4 regions of the Mesorhizobium sp. AR02 genome follow, and region 1 is predicted to be linked to each of the others. Evidence: predicted binding sites of a transcription regulator. Region 1 holds the regulator's gene; each other region holds the start of a gene.
What was found. The regulator PhoB, encoded in region 1, activates phosphate uptake and scavenging genes when phosphate is short. The targets are predictions, from matches to a motif close to TGTCATNNANCTGTCAT.

Region 1 (4,208 bases):
CAACGCGCCGATGGCCAGCCTGCCTGTCACCATCTTCCAGTTCGCTCTCAGCCCCTACGAGGAATGGCAGCAACTGGCCTGGACCGGCGCACTCATAATCACATTGACGGTTCTCGCGCTCAGCATCTTTGCGCGCAGCCTGACCGGACGCAGAGAGGACAAATGAGCCAGATGTTGTCTCCAGACATGACGATCGCCGCCGAGGCGGTGGCCAAGGCCAAGATCGAGGTCAAGAACCTCAACTTCTACTATGGCCAGTCGAAGGCGCTGAAGGATATCACGCTGTCGCTGCCCGAGCGCAGCGTCACCGCCTTCATTGGCCCGTCGGGCTGCGGAAAGTCGACGCTGCTGCGCGTCTTCAACCGCATCTACGAGCTTTATCCCAAGCAGACCGCCGAGGGCCAGGTGCTGCTCGACGGCCAGAACGTTCTCGACCGCTCGCAGGATCTCAACCTGCTGCGCACCAAGATCGGCATGGTGTTCCAGAAGCCGACGCCGTTCCCGATGTCGATCTATGAGAACATCGCTTTCGGCGTCAGGCTCTATGAGAAGATCAGCAAGGCCGAGATGGACGGCCGTGTCGAGCAGGCGCTGAAGCGCGCAGCACTGTGGACCGAGGTCAAGGACAAGCTCAATGCCAGCGGCCTCAGCCTGTCTGGCGGCCAGCAGCAGCGGCTTTGCATCGCCCGCACGGTGGCGGTGAAGCCGGAGGTCATTCTGCTCGACGAGCCGGCCTCGGCGCTCGACCCGCTGTCGACCGCCAAGATCGAGGAGCTGATCGACGAATTGCAGGCCGACTACACGATCGTCATCGTCACCCACAACATGCAGCAGGCGGCGCGTGTCTCGAAGCAGACCGCTTTCATGTATCTGGGCGAACTGGTCGAGTTCGACAAAACCGAGAAGATCTTCACGTCGCCTCGCGAGAAGCGCACGCAAGACTACATCACCGGCCGCTTCGGCTGATCGCACGCATACGAGGACCAGGATCATGGCCGAACACACAGTTGCAGCCTTCGACGAGGATCTCGGACAGATCAGCAGGCTGATCAGTGACATGGGCGATCTCGCCGGCTCGATGGTCGGTGGCGCCACCAAGGCGCTGCTGAATTCCGACAACGCTCTCGCTCAGCGCGTGGTTTCCGACGATGCCATCATGGACGCGCGTCAGCGCGAGCTCGACGACCGCGCCATCACGCTGATCGCCAAGCGCCAGCCGATGGCCGATGATCTGCGCCATGTCGTCGGGTCGATCCGCATGGCCGGCGACCTCGAGCGCATTGGCGACCTTGCCAAGAACATCGCCAAGCGCGTCGGCACCGTCGGCCTCAGCGCCACGCCGCGCGACCTGTCGCATTCCATCGACGCCATGGCACAGCTGGTGCTGATCCAGGTGCAGGGCGTGATCGAAGAGTATGCGGCGCGCGATGCCGCGGCACTGGCGAAGCTGCGCGCCGACGACGAACGCATCGACGTCAAATACACCTCCGTCTTCCGCGAACTGCTGACCTACATGATGGAGGATCCGCGCAACATCACGGCTTGCACGCATCTGTTGTTCTGCGCCAAGAATCTCGAACGCATCGGCGACCACGTGACCAACATTGCCGAAAACGCCTACTATGTCCTGACCGGCACGCAGTTGCCCGCCAATCGTCCCAAGCAGGACGAGACGGCGATGTCGGCGCCCGCGGCCTGACGCAAGAGGTGACCAATCGATGATCGCGCCACGCATTATGGTGGTGGAGGATGAGGAGCCGCTGGGGGTGCTGCTCCGTTACAATCTTGAATCCGAAGGCTACCAGGTGGAGGTGGTGCCGCGCGGCGACGAGGCTGAAATCCGCCTGCAGGAGAACGTGCCCGACCTTCTGGTGCTCGACTGGATGGTGCCGGCGGTGTCCGGCATCGAACTCTGTCGGCGCCTGCGGATGCGGCCCGAGACCGAGCGGCTGCCGATCATCATGCTGACCGCGCGGGGCGAAGAAAGCGACCGCGTACGTGGGCTCTCGACCGGCGCCGACGACTATCTGGTCAAGCCGTTCTCGACGCCGGAATTCATGGCTCGCGTCAAGGCGCTGCTGCGCCGCGCCAAGCCGGAAGTTCTGTCCAGCGTGCTCAAGGTCGGCGACATCGTGCTCGACCGTGAATCGCACCGGGTTTATCGCAAGAAGAGCGAGATCCGGCTCGGGCCGACCGAGTTCCGCCTGCTCGAATTCATGATGCGTCATCCCGGCCGCGTGTTCTCGCGCAGCCAGCTGCTCGACAATGTCTGGGGCGAGACGATCTATATCGACGAGCGCACCGTCGACGTGCATGTCGGCCGGCTGCGCAAGGCGGTCAACAATGGCCGCATGCCGGACGTGATTAGAACCATTCGGGGCGCCGGCTACGCGATCAGGGAAGATTAGAGCCTTGGCGCGGAAGCGTTGATAGGTTGAATGTCTCCACTCCCGGGTCACACGCATTGATGATTGGCTGAGACGCTCATGACCTCGTCATCCTATGGCGGAGCAAGGAGCGAAGCGACGCCACCATTCCTCAGAGTTGATGACGAAGCTGAGAGGCTTCTGCCAATCTCCAAAGTCGGCGATGGTCTACGGCATCAATGACGGACGTCAGCTCAGGCTACGTTCTTTCCAACGCCTGACTTACCCTGCACCCCCGGCGCGAAAATTTCCTGGTCGACGAAGGTCAGTGCGCGCATGGCGCAGCCTTCGCGGATCAGCGGCAGTTCGTTCGGCTCGGTGTCGAAGGAAATCGATTTCGAGTGCTGGCCGCCTGCGGTCTGGGCGATCGCCTCGCGCAGTGCCGGCTCGATCAGGTCGAAGGCGGCGGCGCTGACGCCGACCATGGCGACGGGTGCGGGATCGATCAGCGCGAACAGGCTGCCGAGGCCATAACCGAGTGCCTCGCCGGCCCTGCGGTAGGCTTCGCGCTCGGGGCCGTCCCGTTCCCGCGCCGTCGCGGCGAGCGCCCGCATCTGCGCGTCGCTGACATCGGCGACCGGCTCGGTGTCCTCGCTGAGCTGCCTGGCGTTGCGCCAGATGGCGTAGTTGCCGGCATAGGCCTCGACGCAGCCGCGGCGTCCGCAGCGGCAGAGCGCGCCGCCCGGCCGATGGATCATGTGGCCGAACTCGCCACCAGAGGAATGGGTGCCGGTAAACAGCTCGCCCTTCAGCACCAGGCCCATGCCGATGCCGTGCGACAGAAGGATGGCGATGAAGTCGTCGCGGTAGCGCTCCGGATCGCGCCAGCGCAGCGCCACCGCCATCATGTTGCAGTCGTTTTCCATGGTGGCGGGGATGCCGAACTCGGCCTCGAGTATGTCGGCGAAGGCGATGTCGGTCTGCGGTGTGATCGGCGACCACAGCATCGAGCGGGCCTCGGTGTCGGTGATGCCCTGGATCGCCAGCGCGATGCGGGCGACGCTGCGCACGTCGATATCGGGATCCTCGAGGCGCCGTCGTACGATGGCGACGCATTCACCGATCAGCGCCTCGCGCGACATGGTCAGCGTGTCCAGCCGGCGCTGTTCTTCCGATACCACCTGGCCGGCATAGTCGATGACGGCGACGGAGAGGAAATTCAGCGACAGCACCACGGTCATGACAGCCGCGGCCTCCGGATTGAGGCCGAGGCCAACCTGTGGCCTGCCGCGTTTCAGCGCGCCGGCTTCGCTCGGCTTGCCTTCGGCCAGGATGCCTTCGCCGATCAGGTCGGAAGAGATCGCCGATATGGTCGAATGGCTGAGGCCGGTGGTCGCGGCAATCTCGGTGCGCGAGGGCCGACCGGCCCGGCGCACGGCCGCAATCACCATCGCGCGGTTGCGCCGGCGCAGATCGTCGTGGCGGATTCCGACCGACATGTTTCCCACATCCTCCCGGTCGCCGCGGTTCTTCCTGCCCCTCGAACGCTGCCGACGACACGCCCAAATAGTGGCAGAAGCGGCCCGTCCTGTCATTTATTTATTCCGGGGCTCGAAAAAAATTCGCAGGGACATCAAAATCCATCAGAATCGTTGTTGACAGCGTTCCGGTGTTGGCTCAGTGTTTTTTCGAGGCTCGAAAAAATAGAGCCTCTGTGCCGGCCTTAGGGCCAGTTTGGTCGCGCCATACGCGGCGCAGGGAGGATATCATGAAGAGATTCACGGCCGCCATCCTGGCGGGTGTCGCCATGTCGCTGACGCTTGCGTCGGTCGCGCAGGCGAA
Region 2 (4,208 bases), 1.1 Mb from region 1:
GAAAGCAAGCGAAGCGCCAATGGCGAGCCACACGCGCTGAGGTCCATGGATGCACGTCTAAATCAGATCAGACCCGACATGTCGGAGAAGGCCATCGCCTTGCGCAGCAGCTCGGCGAAGCGTTCGCCGGCCACCTCGCGCGGGCCGCTATTGTCGATCGTGGTGACGCCGGGACCGGACAGGGTCACATTGGCGCTGCGTGCCAGGCGAGCCAGCACTTCGCCGCGCGACTCGCGGCCGCGCATCGCCAGCCGCTCGGCAAGAACGCCGTGCGAGGCGGTGATCTCGACAATGGCCAGATTGGCATAGCGCTCGCGCAAGGAGGGGATGATCGCCCGCGATACGTTCGCCACCGCGACATGGCCATTGGCGACCGACCAGTCGACATCGGCCGGCAGGCCATAGCGCAGACCATGCGCCTCCCAGGAGATGGCGAAGGCGCCATCGGCCTCGGCTTCGACAAAGGCGGCGTCGGCCAGCGTGTCGTGATCCTCGCTCGCCGCATCGCTCGGCCTGGTGATGACGCGGCGGACGAACTCCAGCCGGCTCTCGTCGGCAAAGAGGGCGCGGGCGTAGCCGATCACCGTGTCCTTGCCGGCGCCACTTGGGCCCACGACGGCAACAAAGACGCCATGGCGGATTGGAAACGTTTCAGCGGACAATTCACGCTCGATCAAGGCCGACACCATCATGCGACCCGGCGTCCCTGCCGCCAGACGGTGCGCACGACCGGAACATGGTCATCGACGCGCACGCGCACCAGATCGGCGCGGCGGCCTTGCTCGATGATGCCGCGGTCGTTGAGGCCAACGGCTTCGGCCGGGTTCTTCGACACCATGGCGACCGCCTGCGGCAGCGAAATGCCTTCGACCATATCACCGAGGAAGAAGGCCGACTGGATCAGGCTGAAGGGAATATAGTCGGACGACAGGATGTCGAGCAGGCCGTCGCTGGCCAGCGTGCGTGCCGAGACATTGCCCGAATGCGAGGCGCCGCGCATGACGTTGGGCGCGCCCATCAGCACGCCGAGGCCGGCAGCCTTCGAAGCACGCGCGGCTTCCTCGGTGGTCGGGAACTCGGCAACGCGCACGCCTTGCTCGATCGCCTCGTCGACATGGCCTGATGTGGCGTCGTCATGGCTGGCCAGCACGATGCCGCGCTCGTGGCAGGCGGCGGCGATCACCGCGCGGTTCGGCGCCGAATTGCGCGCTGATTCCGCCATTCGCTTTTCGCAGAACAATTTGAAGTCGCGGTCGGTCAGCTTCAGCTTGCGCTGGTAATAGTAGGCATAGGTTTCGAGATTGACGAACTGGCGCTGGCCGGGGGCATGGTCCATCAGCGATGCCAGCTTGACCCGGTCGTCCTGATCGAAATTGGCGAAGGCCTGCAGGCAGTCCGGCGCCGAAACCTCGCAGCGCAGATGAATGAAATGGTCGGCCCGCAACCGGTCCTGCGCGACGCTATCCTCGATCGCGTCGGCCAGCTTGCGGATGTCGGTCGATGTCAGATCTGCGTCCTCGTCCATGCCGACGCGCAAGGCGTCGAGCACGGTGGTGATGCCGGCGGTCGCCACCTGCGCGTCATGGGCAAGCACCGCGGCGATCGGGTTCCAGCGCACTTTCGGCCGTGGCGCATAGTGGCCTTCGAGATGGTCGGTGTGCAGTTCGACCAGCCCGGGAATGACATAGTCGCCGCCCATATCCTCGCCAGTCCGGCCAGAACCTGCATCGATGCCGGCGATAAAGCCGTCACGCAGCACCAGCGAACCCTCGACGATCTCGTCGGCAAGCACGATGCGGGCGTTGGAAAGAACGGTCTCGGCGGTCATTTCAGGCAGTCCTTGGTTATTCCTGGCCGGAGCAATTCCGGCTGGAGTTATTCAGGCGATTCTTCTGGCCGGGCGGCGTCCCAGCGCGTGCTGGGAAAGCACCATGAACGGCGCACCGGGTTCGGGTTCGACAAACAGTGTCAGCGCGTCCACCAGCACAGGCTGCCGCAGAACCTCCGCGAACAGGCTGTCGATTGCTGCGCGCAAACGGGGGCTTTCCTGTGGCCCCGCCCGGCCGGACAGCGTCATGTGGAAACGAAAGGTCTCGAAGACATAGGGGTAGCCCCACTGGCAGAGATTGCGGAACTCGGCCGGCTTCAGCGAATCCGGGCTGCGCCGCTCGATCTCGGCCTCGGTCAGCGGCGCGCGGAACCGGTCGAAATCGCGCACGACGTCGTCGGCGAAGCGGTTGAGCGAAGGCAACGGCCCCTCCGGCACCAGCGCGAAGAAGCTGTCGATCTGGCTGACGACGAGCCGCGGGATCGTCACCACCGGGGTCGCTTCGGCAAAATGGTCGAGCCCCGCGCGCAGCGAGGTCTCGGTCTCGTTGGCTGCCAGGCGGAAGGGGGCTTTCAGCGTCGCGTGGAAGCCATAGCGGCGTGCCGAAGCGGTGTGGAAGGCGACTTCCGCCGCCGACAAATCGGCCACGGCCTCGACCGGCCTTGTCGCCGCGCCGAACGGGTCGCGGCCCAGCCAGTTGGCGGCGATCCGCGCCAGCGGTTCGTCCTGCCTCGGGGTAAAATAGATGGCGTAGCGCATCGAAAATCCTCGTCAGCCCGCTGCCATAGGTGATTTCCATGACGGATTGACGAAGCTTTGAAGGGTTTTCGAAGGCAAATCGACCCCACAGGTCCTTAGCCGACGATTTTTCCCAGCTGGACCAATAGGTTCAATCGGAATCCCGGACCGGTCAGGCCTTCATCAACCATTCGTGCTCGGGTGCATTGTGGAATTTCCACGTCCGCTTCGGTCCGGCCATGACGTTGAGATAATAGAGGTCGTAGCCATGGCAGGCGGCGCAGGGGTGATAACCCTTGGGCACCAGCACGACATCGCCATCCTCGATCGCCATCGCTTCGTCGAGCGCCCGATGGCCATCCTTGTCGGCGTCGGTATAGACGCGCTGGAAGGCAAAGCCCTGCGGCGGGTTGAGGCGGTGGTAATAGGTCTCCTCGAGATAGGATTCAGCTGGCAGATTGTCCTGGTCGTGCTTGTGCGGCGGATAGCTCGACGTGTGGCCGCCGGGCGTGATGACCTCGACCACCAGCAGCGAGTCCGCCGGCTTGCCTTCCGGCAGGATGTTGGTGACGTAGCGCGTGTTGGTGCCCTTACCGCGCACCTCCTGGCCGAGATCGTCGGGTCCGATCACCCGGACCGGCAGCCCGCCGCCGAGGCCGGGCGCCGAGCAGACCGCGAGTTCGAGGTCCGTATCGGCTGTCACCGACCAGTCCGATCCCTCGGGTACATAGACGGACCACGGCTTGCCTTCGAAGGGTGACATGCGTTCGCCGAGCAGGCCGAGATCCTTGCCGCCGGCTTTCGCCGTGCCCTTGCCGGTGACGAACACCAGGCAGACTTCGCGATCGTCCGTCTTTCCCGAGGCACTTTCGCCGGGTCGCAGCCGATGCAGGTCGAAACCGACATAGGTCCAGCCGGCGCTTTTCGGCGTCACATGGGCGACGCGGCCATGGCCCTTGTCGGCCTTTACCAGCAGCTTCGACATCGGGTTACTCCTTCGGTTCGGCCTCGGCCGTCGCCTTGTTCTCGTCGGCCGGCTTGTAGAGATAGAAAAACTGCCAGACGCCATAGCCGGCGAAGCCTAGCGCGATGACGCCCCAGAATGGTGTGCCGGTGGCGAACTCGATGATCGACCAGATGACGCAGACGGCGACGACAGCGACACGCCGCCATAAGGGCCGGAAGAACGGGTGCTCGGAATCTTTCATCGCGCCAATCTACAGCAACCTGCTTCGCCGTGAACCCATCGCGTCAGGCATTCGGGAACCCTTGGGTTTCGACGGTGTAGCCGGCGGCGGTCATCACACGCATCAATTCCTTGTGGCCGACCTGCGCCATCTTGAGCGGCGGGTTCTTCTTGGGGTCCTGCTCGGCCTCGACCACGAACCAGCCTTCATAGCCATGGTCGGCGAAGCGTTGCACGATGGCGCCGAAATCCAGCGAGCCGTCGCCCGGCACGGTGAAGGCGCCGAGCGCCACGGCATCGAGGAAGGACTGCTTGGTGCGGTCGAGCCCGTCAATCACGCCCATGCGCACATCCTTCACATGCACATGGCTGATGCGCTTGTGGTGGTTGTTGATGGCGCGCAGCACATCGCCGCCGGCGAAGGCCAGATGACCGGCATCGAGCAGCAGCGGAATG
Region 3 (4,208 bases), on a different replicon from region 1:
AAGTCATCGGCATAGGAGATGACATGCGCACGGAACGCCTCGCCGCGTCCGGTGAGCCGCCAATGTTTCAGGAACCGGTTCATGTAGATGACCGAGAGCAGCGGGCTTGCGACCCCACCTTGCGGCGTGCCGCGCGTGCTGCTCTTACCACCGCTCACGTGCCGTTTCCCGTCACCGTCCCGCTCTTCGATCGGCGCTTTCAGCCACAGCTTGATCAGCCGCAGCACGTGCCGGTCGACAATGCGTCGGGCCACCGATTTGAGGAGGTCCGAATGCGGAATCGTGTCGAAGTATTTCGACAAATCGGCGTCTACCACGTCCGTGTGGCCCCGGCAGACAAGCCGGTGCACTTCCTTGATTGCGTCGGTCCCACTGCGTCTGGGCCGATAGCCATAGGCACCATCCTCGAAGTCCGCCTCGAATATCGGTTCCAGCACCAGCTTCGCGACGGTCTGAACCACCCGGTCCCGAATGGTCGGGATGCCGAGCGGACGTTCGCCGCCCCCCGGCTTCGGGATCATCACCCGTCGCACCGGCTGCGGCCGATAGGTCTTCGAGACAAGTTCCTCGCGCAGGCCCGCCAGCCACCTCTCCGCGCCTTCCGCCTCGATCTTCGCGAAGGTCACATTGTCCACGCCCGGCGAACCCGCATTGGCGCGGGCCAGCGCATAGGCATGGCGCAGCATGTCCTCACGGCAGATCTTGTCGTAGAGCACGTAGAAGCGGAAAGCGGGCTCCGCCTTCGCCTTACGGTACAGCTTCCTCTGAAGGTTCCTGATCTTTTCGGGTGTTTCGAGGCTCATCGCCAATCACCCCCTCCTCACCAACGTCAAAAGCACACCAGAAGTCAGGGCCCTTCCCTCCACCGGCATTACCCGGCTTCAGCGGTATTATGACCCTGTCCGACTCCCACCGGCACCGCCGCCCTGACGGCTGCGTTGAGGCCGCTACCCTCATGCCGAGCGGGTCTCCCCCTACCCGTATCACCCTTCCGACGTGCCGTGCCCATTACCCCGGCGGATCGAACGGGTGCACATGTCGATTGCTTCCCCGTTCGCGCGGCCTTCCCCGAAATTCAGGCGGGTCGGCATCCACATCATCACTTTCGAGGCCTGCTCAGGCTTCACTCACGTTACGGCCCATCGGATTGCTCAACCGCCCAAGGCGGCCTTTGTCACGAGGCTTCGACCCGGCCAGTTACCCGACCGAGCCGCTCGTCAGCTACCAGACCAATCGACTACTATCTGGGTGGAACCTTCCTCCACTGGTGATACGCGCCATCGGGGCGCACTGAATAGGACGGGTTAGCGGCTTCAATTATCAAAATAAACCGAGACGCGGGCAGCTGAGAAGCGGCCGATGCTGTAGTCGATCGGGGTTTCGTCGATCATTTTAACACTTTCCACTTCAAGGATGGGTTCGGTTTTTGGCTGTTCGAGCCGTCTGGCTTCTTCAGACGAGGGCAAGCGCGCTTCTATATGACAATGAGTGCGACGCGTATTTTCGTAGCCAAAGAGCCGATAGACTTCAGTGATGCAGGAAAAACTCGAGATCCGATTGAGTGCATCTGGAAAAAGGCGCAAAGGCAAATGATGCCGCGAAACTGAGATCGTCAGATCGCTTGCCTTACCAACCGTATCGATGACCAGGACGGGCTCACCTATCGGAATCTGCAGTCGATTTGCGATTTCCGTAGAGGCAGACACCTCAAACTTCGCAAGAATCTCTACCGCGGGCTCCAAGCTCGCGTCGCGAAGGTTAGCCATAAAGGAAGACCCGGCGCCAAGTCCGTACTGAATCCGACGCTCTACGAAGGCGCCACGTCCACGTTCAATACGCAGCACGCCCTTATTCTGTAGTTCTCCCAATGCCCGCCGGACCGTTGTCCTGGTGACGCCAAAATGAGGCGCAAGGACATTTTCGCCAGGTAGCTTCTGCCCAACCCTGAACGCGCCGGCATCGATTTCCTTCAGGAGTGTCAGTTCGATCTGCCTCCACCGCGGCAGCTCGTTCATCAACTCGTGGCTCATCTCATTCATTCGCTTCTCTTTCGAATAGTCATCTCACCGTCATGAAACCGTGCGATGTGCCCTCATGTTGACATGTCTGAACATGGTTGGCTATTCTATCCCGAGCAGGCACACTCGACAACCATGGATTTCGTAGCATGGCAACCAAACCGAGCCCGGCTGTCTTCCTCGAGGCTAGCCGGCGGCAACCTGACAGAATGACGGCTGAAAACTTGATCCATGGAGAGCTCGATGAGCCGTTGTTGCGCGCCGCCAGGCTGTCGCCGAAAGACCTAACCCGCCTAACAATTTTATTCCCATCGGCCGACAGGCTCGGGTCGTTTGCTGTCGCCAAACAAGCTGAAGGTGACAGCCAATGAGCTTGCAACTTAGCAATGCGCGGATCGTCCAGGAAGATCGCGTTACCGAAGGCACCCTGGAAATCCATGACGCAATGGTGTCTTCCATTGGCGCTGCAACGACGGGCCGGATCAATGTGCTCGATTGCGAGGGCGACTTCCTTCTGCCCGGCCTGATCGACCTGCACACCGACAATGTTGAGCAGTTCATGCACCCGCGGCCGGGCGTCCAATGGCCCATACCACTCGCCGCCTTGCTTGCACATGATTGGGAGTTGCTGGGCGCCGGCATCACGACCGTGCTCGATGCGCTGTCTCTGGGCGACTACGACAGCGGCCGCGCCCGCACTGCCATGCTGAACGAGGTGATCAACGGACTGACGACGGCGCGCGCCGCCGGTCTTCTCAAGATCGATCATTATTTCCATTTTCGTTGCGAGCTGTCAGACTCGGCCCTGCTGCCATTGGTCGAACGGCACATCGACAATCCCGGGCTGAAGCTGATCAGCATGATGGATCACACACCGGGCCAGCGGCAGTGGCATAATCTGACGCTCTATCGGGAGTGGCGCGCCAAGAAGAACGCCCGAGTCTGGACCGAGGACGAGTTCGCGCTCTACATCGCCGAACGCCGAGACCATCAGCAGCAATATGTACCGCAGAGCCGTTCGACAATCGGATGCCTCTGCCGCGAGCACAATATTCGCATCGCCAGTCACGACGACACGACGATCGGAAACGTCGAAGAATCTCATAGCGACGGCATCACGATCAGTGAGTTTCCAACCACCCTCACAGCGGCACGGCGCGCCCGTGAACTCGGCATGCAGATCGTCATGGGTTCGCCGAACATCATTCTTGGCGGCTCGCATTACGGCAATGTCAGCGCAATGGAACTTGCCGACCACGGTCTGCTTGACGTGCTCACCTCCGACTACGTGCCGGGAAGTCTGCTTCATGCCGTATTCGCGCTCGCGGCCAAAGGCTTCGATCTCCCGGAGGCGGTTGCCATGGTGACGAAAAATCCCGCCGACTTGCTTGGCTTTATCGATCGCGGCCGCATCGCTCCTGGTCTGCGCGCCGACCTAATCCGCGTGCGCCTCGTCGACGGCGTGCCGGTGATCCGCAACATTTGGGTCGCTGGAAAACAATATCTCTAAGGACACCAAAAGGAAGACAACTGATGAACTCGAAAATGGAGATGCAAGCCGAGTCGGTTGCCATTGCAAAGCGCTCCGAATGGCTCGGGATTTTGTCCCGCAGTGTTGGCAGCGAGCTTGAGGCCTTGGCGACCGACTTGGCGAGCGGCGTGCTCTTTGAATGGCTTCGGACTCCCAATGTCGGCCTGGTGATGGTTCGGGGCCGTGCCGGTGGCACGGGAAATGTGTTCAACCTGGGCGAGATGACGGTCGCCCGCGCCTCGGTCCAGCTCAAAGAGGGGACGGTCGGCCATGGTTATGTGCAGGGACGTGACAAGCGCCAGGCAGAACTGGCAGCGATCGTCGATGCGCTGTTGCAGCAACCGGACCGCCATGACGAGGTCATGGCCAAGGTAATCGAGCCGCTGCGCCAAAAAGCCGAAGTGCGGCGGATGGAGAAAAGCCGCAAGGCCGCATCCACCAAAGTCGATTTCTTCACCATGGTGCGCGGGGAGGATCTGCCATGACAGTCCAATCTGGTACGTTTGCCGAGGGCGCCATGTCGTCCGCCAGCGTTTCGTTGAAACCAGGCTTTGCCGATCCGGTCTTCGACGCCCAAGTCGTGTTTCGTGCCGCTCTGCTTGCGACGGCGTATCCCGGTCGCGTCGTGCCGCTCGACCGGACGCTGACGGCGCCGCGGC
Region 4 (4,208 bases), 530 kb from region 1:
TCAGCCAGTTCCTGCGCACAGTGCCGCGCGTCTCGGCGCTCGATGTCGTCGCCGAGCCGCTGGTCGAGCGCGGCGAAGAGCGCGAGGTTGCTCGCGGCAAGGCGCGCGCCCTGCTGGCGCAGCTCAATTTGCCGGAAAAACTCTGGACCCTGCCCCCGGCGACCTTCTCCGGCGGTGAGCAGCAGCGCGTCAACATCGCGCGCGGCTTCATCACCGAGCATCCGATCCTGCTGCTCGACGAGCCGACCGCCTCACTCGACGCCAAAAATCGTGACGTGGTGATCGAACTCATCGCCGCCAAGAAGGCGGCCGGAGTCGCCCTGCTCGGCATCTTCCACGACCACGACGTGCGCGAGGCGGTTGCCGACCGCATCATTGACGTCACCGCTTTCGCTCCGGGAAAACTCGCCGCATGACCAGGAAATTGTCGGAGACACCGCTGGTTCACCCGACGGCAGAGGTCCAGAACTCGACGCTTGGCCGCTGGACCGAGATCGCCGACCGCAGCCGGGTTTCGGAAAGCGAGCTCGGCGACTATTCCTACATGATGCAGGATTGCGCCGTCTGGTGCGCGACGATCGGCAAGTTTGCCAACATCGCGGCAAGCGTGCGCCTCAACGCCACCAACCACCCGACCTGGCGCCCGACGCTGCACCACTTCACCTACCGCGCCTCGGACTATTGGGACGATGCCGAGCACGAGAGCGAATTCTTCGCCCAGCGCCGCGCCAAGCGCGTCAACATCGGCCACGACACCTGGCTCGGCCACGGCTCGACCGTCCTGCCCGGCGTCACCGTCGGCGACGGCGCAGCGGTTGGGGCCGGAGCCGTCGTCTCGAAGGATGTCGCGCCCTACACCATCGTCGCCGGCGTGCCGGCAAAGCCGATCCGCGAACGCTTCGACCGCCGCACCGCCGAGCGCTACCAGGCGCTTGCCTGGTGGGACTGGGACCACGCCAGGCTGCGCGCGTCGCTTGACGACTTTCGCGAGCTGTCGGCTGAGGCTTTCCTCGAGAAGCATGGCGGCTGACAATTTGCGTTCGCCCGCGGCGGCGAATAGCGATCAGCCTTGAGGCCGTATTTAGCCCTTTATTGGGTGTACTTTTACCGAGCTTGAGAGTCGTGGAGGTCGGGTATGCTCAAACGGTGGATTGGGCCTTGCCTATTTGGGTTAGCGGCGCTCCTGCCTCAGCATGCCATCACGGCCGAGGTGCCAAAGACTGATCCTCGCGGCGCTGTCTTGTGCGCTTGGATGATTTATACCGAAATTGAAGCGGTCGGCGAGGCCTGCTCTCCGCAACAGGATCGCGACTTTCTCGTCTTCCTTCAATCTCAGATCGATCGCATTAAAGCGTTTATCGTGCGGAATTCAGATACCACGCAGGCAGCGCTCGAAGAGCAGCAACGCCAAGTCCGGGCGAGCGAGGCGCATCGCAGCAGTGTCTCATGCCAGCCGGACAGCGAGAGTATGCAAATGTACAATGCAATCAAGTCGGTCGACCGTCGGCAAATCATTGCCGATATGGATAAGCTCCTTGAAGTTGATCGTGAGCCTGTAGCAAATCCTTGCCTTTGAAGACCCTTCGCGTCCGGTCCTGTTTCATATCCCTGACACATGACTCGGACAGGACGCCATCTCCCCCAAGGAGATCGCTATGCTCGACATCGTCAGACCCTCGCTCGCCGGATTCTTCGCCGGCTCCAATCCCACACCACCAGCGCATCTCGGCACACGCTACGACAGCTCGGGCAATTTCCTGACCGAGCCCGGCAACACCGTCGTCAGCCATCTCGTCAGCGGTTCGCCTTCAGAGGCCGTGGTGCTTACGGTGCGCGACAAGATGCTGGCGATGCCCGATGCCGACCGGCTGGCCTTCACGCCGGTCTCCAGCCTGCACATGACGCTGTTCCAGGGCATCATCGAGTACCGCCGCCGCTTGCCCTACTGGCCGCAGGACGTGCCGCTCGACACCAGTATCGATGCGATGACCCGGCTCTATCTGGAACGCTTAAAAGGGTTCGAGGGCTTCGGCCCCTTCAACATCAAGGTGGTCGAAATCGTGCCGACCGGCCTCACCGTTGCCGGTGCGACCGATGAGGATGTGCGCATCATGCGCCAATGGCGCGATGCGCTGGCGGTGCCGTTCGGCTATCGGCACCCCGATCACGACGCTTATGTCTTCCACATCACCTTCGCTTACCAGATCCAGCGTCTGGCGGACGAGCGGGCGGCAGCATGGCAGGCGCTGTTCGATGATGGCCTGGCACTTTTCGCACGGCAGGCGCCGGTGATCGAGATCAGGGCCCCCACCTTCTGCGCCTTCCGCGACATGAAGCATTTCGAGGAATTGCTGGTGCTCGGCTGATTGCCCGCCAGGCGCCAATGCATGTCGCCCGAAACTGACCTCGGTTTTGGAAGAACGACATGCATAAAGACAAAGACCTGAAGCGCGTCGCATGAATTCGTTTCAGCGCGACGCGCTTCAGCTGTCGCGCCTGTGGAGCGTAACAAAACTGACATGCTGGCGACACGGCAGGTTCATGTGGCTGCGTTAGGCGAGAGCCTGACGATCAATAAGGCCCGGACTGGAGCCCAGCCCCATGTCAGCAAGCTCTGCCACACTCGAAATCCGCGGCGTCAGCCGACGATTTGGCAAGGACACCGCCGTCAGCGACGTCAGCATCTCGATCCCGCAGGGTCAGATGGTCGGCGTCATTGGCCGTTCGGGCGCCGGCAAATCGACCCTTCTTCGTATGATCAACCGTCTTGTCGACCCCAGCCAGGGGTCGATTTTTTTTGACGGCGCCGAGGTCTCCCAGCTGCGCGGCTCGCCGCTGCGGCGCTGGCAGCGCGACTGCGCCATGATCTTCCAGCAGTTCAACCTGGTGCCGCGCCTCGACGTGCTGACCAACGTGCTGCTTGGCAAGTTGAACCACCGTTCGACCCTGTCCAACCTTCTCGGCATGTTCTCGCGCGCCGAATGCGCCGAGGCAGTCACCGCCCTTGAGCGGCTCGACATCGCCCGCACCGCGCTTCAGCCCGCCGGTACCTTGTCTGGTGGGCAGCAGCAGCGCGTCGCCATCGCCCGCGCCCTGATGCAGCAGCCCAAGGTGATCCTCGCCGACGAGCCGATCGCCTCGCTCGACCCGCTCAACGCCAAGGTTGTGATGGATTCGCTGCAGGACATCAATCTGCGCGAAGGCATCACCGTCGTCACCAATCTGCACACGCTCGATACCGCGCGCACCTATTGCAACCGCATCATCGGCATGGCCGCCGGCAAGGTCGTCTTCGATGGTCCGCCTGAAGAGCTCAACCGTGAGGCCGTGCGTCTCGTCTATGGCGCCGACGCCAACGGCAGCGAAATCTCCGAGGCCATTACCTCGACCAGCGTTGCCTTCAAGCAAAAGATCGCCGCATCCGCCGGACCGCTCGAGCCCGCATTCCCCGGTTACTGAGAGCGGTTGGGATCGCCAGCCCGCGTCAAGGGCACTTGTCAAGATCAAGAACGCTGCCGGCGCGGGGCCGGAACTTACAGGAGAGACATCAAATGTTCAGGAAGATGGTTTTCAGCGCCGTTTCGGTGCTCGCCATGGCGACCAGCATGGCCCACGCCGCCGATCTGAAGGAATTCCGCGTCGGCATCCTCGGCGGCGAAAACGAAACCGACCGGCTGCGCAACTACCAGTGCCTGGCCGACCATTTGAAGGCCGAATTCGGCTTCGAAAAGGTCTCGCTGTTCCCCGCCGCCGACTATGACGGCGTCATCCAGGGCCTGCTCGGCGGCACGCTCGACTTCGCCGAACTCGGCGCCTCCGGCTATGCCAGCGTCTACATCAAGGACCCGAAGGCGGTCACCCCGATCCTCACCACCCAGCAGACCGACGGCGCGACCGGCTATTATTCGATCGGCCTGGCGCTGAAATCCTCCGGCATCACCGACATCAAGTCGGCCAAGGGCAAGAAGCTCGGCTATGCCGATCCGGATTCGACCTCGGGCTACCTGATCCCGCTGACGCAGATTCCGAAGACCACCGGCGCGTCGAATGAGGCCTTCTTCGCCTCGACGCAGTTCAATGGCGGCCACGAGAACAACATCCTGGCCGTGCGCGACGGCAAGGTCGATGTCGCGGTGGACGATTCCTCCGGCATCGGCGACTTCAAGAACGGCTACACCTCCGGCACCTTCCACAAGGAAGTCGCCAAG

Region 2: the regulator PhoB is predicted to act here: its motif matches at 2,626-2,642, upstream of DBIPINDM_RS15280 (DUF1045 domain-containing protein).
Region 3: the regulator PhoB is predicted to act here: its motif matches at 2,057-2,073, upstream of phnF (phosphonate metabolism transcriptional regulator PhnF).
Region 4: the regulator PhoB is predicted to act here: its motif matches at 2,505-2,521, upstream of phnC (phosphonate ABC transporter ATP-binding protein).

Annotation. Positions count from the first base shown of each region.
Region 1 is NZ_CP080531.1:3,431,797-3,436,004, forward strand. Features, by position in the region: gene pstA (phosphate ABC transporter permease PstA) at 1-166, shown strand, start outside; gene pstB (phosphate ABC transporter ATP-binding protein PstB) at 163-966, shown strand; gene phoU (phosphate signaling complex protein PhoU) at 992-1,699, shown strand; gene phoB (phosphate regulon transcriptional regulator PhoB) at 1,719-2,408, shown strand; gene DBIPINDM_RS20815 (ROK family protein) at 2,621-3,865, opposite strand; gene xylF (D-xylose ABC transporter substrate-binding protein) at 4,135-4,208, shown strand, end outside.
Region 2 is NZ_CP080531.1:2,333,921-2,338,128, reverse strand. Features, by position in the region: gene phnN (phosphonate metabolism protein/1,5-bisphosphokinase (PRPP-forming) PhnN) at 63-692, opposite strand; gene DBIPINDM_RS15285 (alpha-D-ribose 1-methylphosphonate 5-triphosphate diphosphatase) at 689-1,828, opposite strand; gene DBIPINDM_RS15280 (DUF1045 domain-containing protein) at 1,880-2,587, opposite strand; gene iolB (5-deoxy-glucuronate isomerase) at 2,739-3,551, opposite strand; gene DBIPINDM_RS15270 (DUF3329 domain-containing protein) at 3,556-3,774, opposite strand; gene iolE (myo-inosose-2 dehydratase) at 3,818-4,208, opposite strand, start outside.
Region 3 is NZ_CP080530.1:574,998-579,205, reverse strand. Features, by position in the region: gene ltrA (group II intron reverse transcriptase/maturase) at 1-803, opposite strand, end outside; gene phnF (phosphonate metabolism transcriptional regulator PhnF) at 1,314-2,039, opposite strand; gene DBIPINDM_RS02590 (hypothetical protein) at 2,168-2,389, shown strand; gene DBIPINDM_RS02585 (alpha-D-ribose 1-methylphosphonate 5-triphosphate diphosphatase) at 2,386-3,528, shown strand; gene phnG (phosphonate C-P lyase system protein PhnG) at 3,570-4,034, shown strand; gene phnH (phosphonate C-P lyase system protein PhnH) at 4,031-4,208, shown strand, end outside.
Region 4 is NZ_CP080531.1:3,961,675-3,965,882, reverse strand. Features, by position in the region: gene phnL (phosphonate C-P lyase system protein PhnL) at 1-416, shown strand, start outside; gene DBIPINDM_RS23345 (DapH/DapD/GlmU-related protein) at 413-1,030, shown strand; gene DBIPINDM_RS23340 (hypothetical protein) at 1,253-1,576, shown strand; gene DBIPINDM_RS23335 (DUF1868 domain-containing protein) at 1,656-2,366, shown strand; gene phnC (phosphonate ABC transporter ATP-binding protein) at 2,602-3,459, shown strand; gene phnD (phosphonate ABC transporter substrate-binding protein) at 3,552-4,208, shown strand, end outside.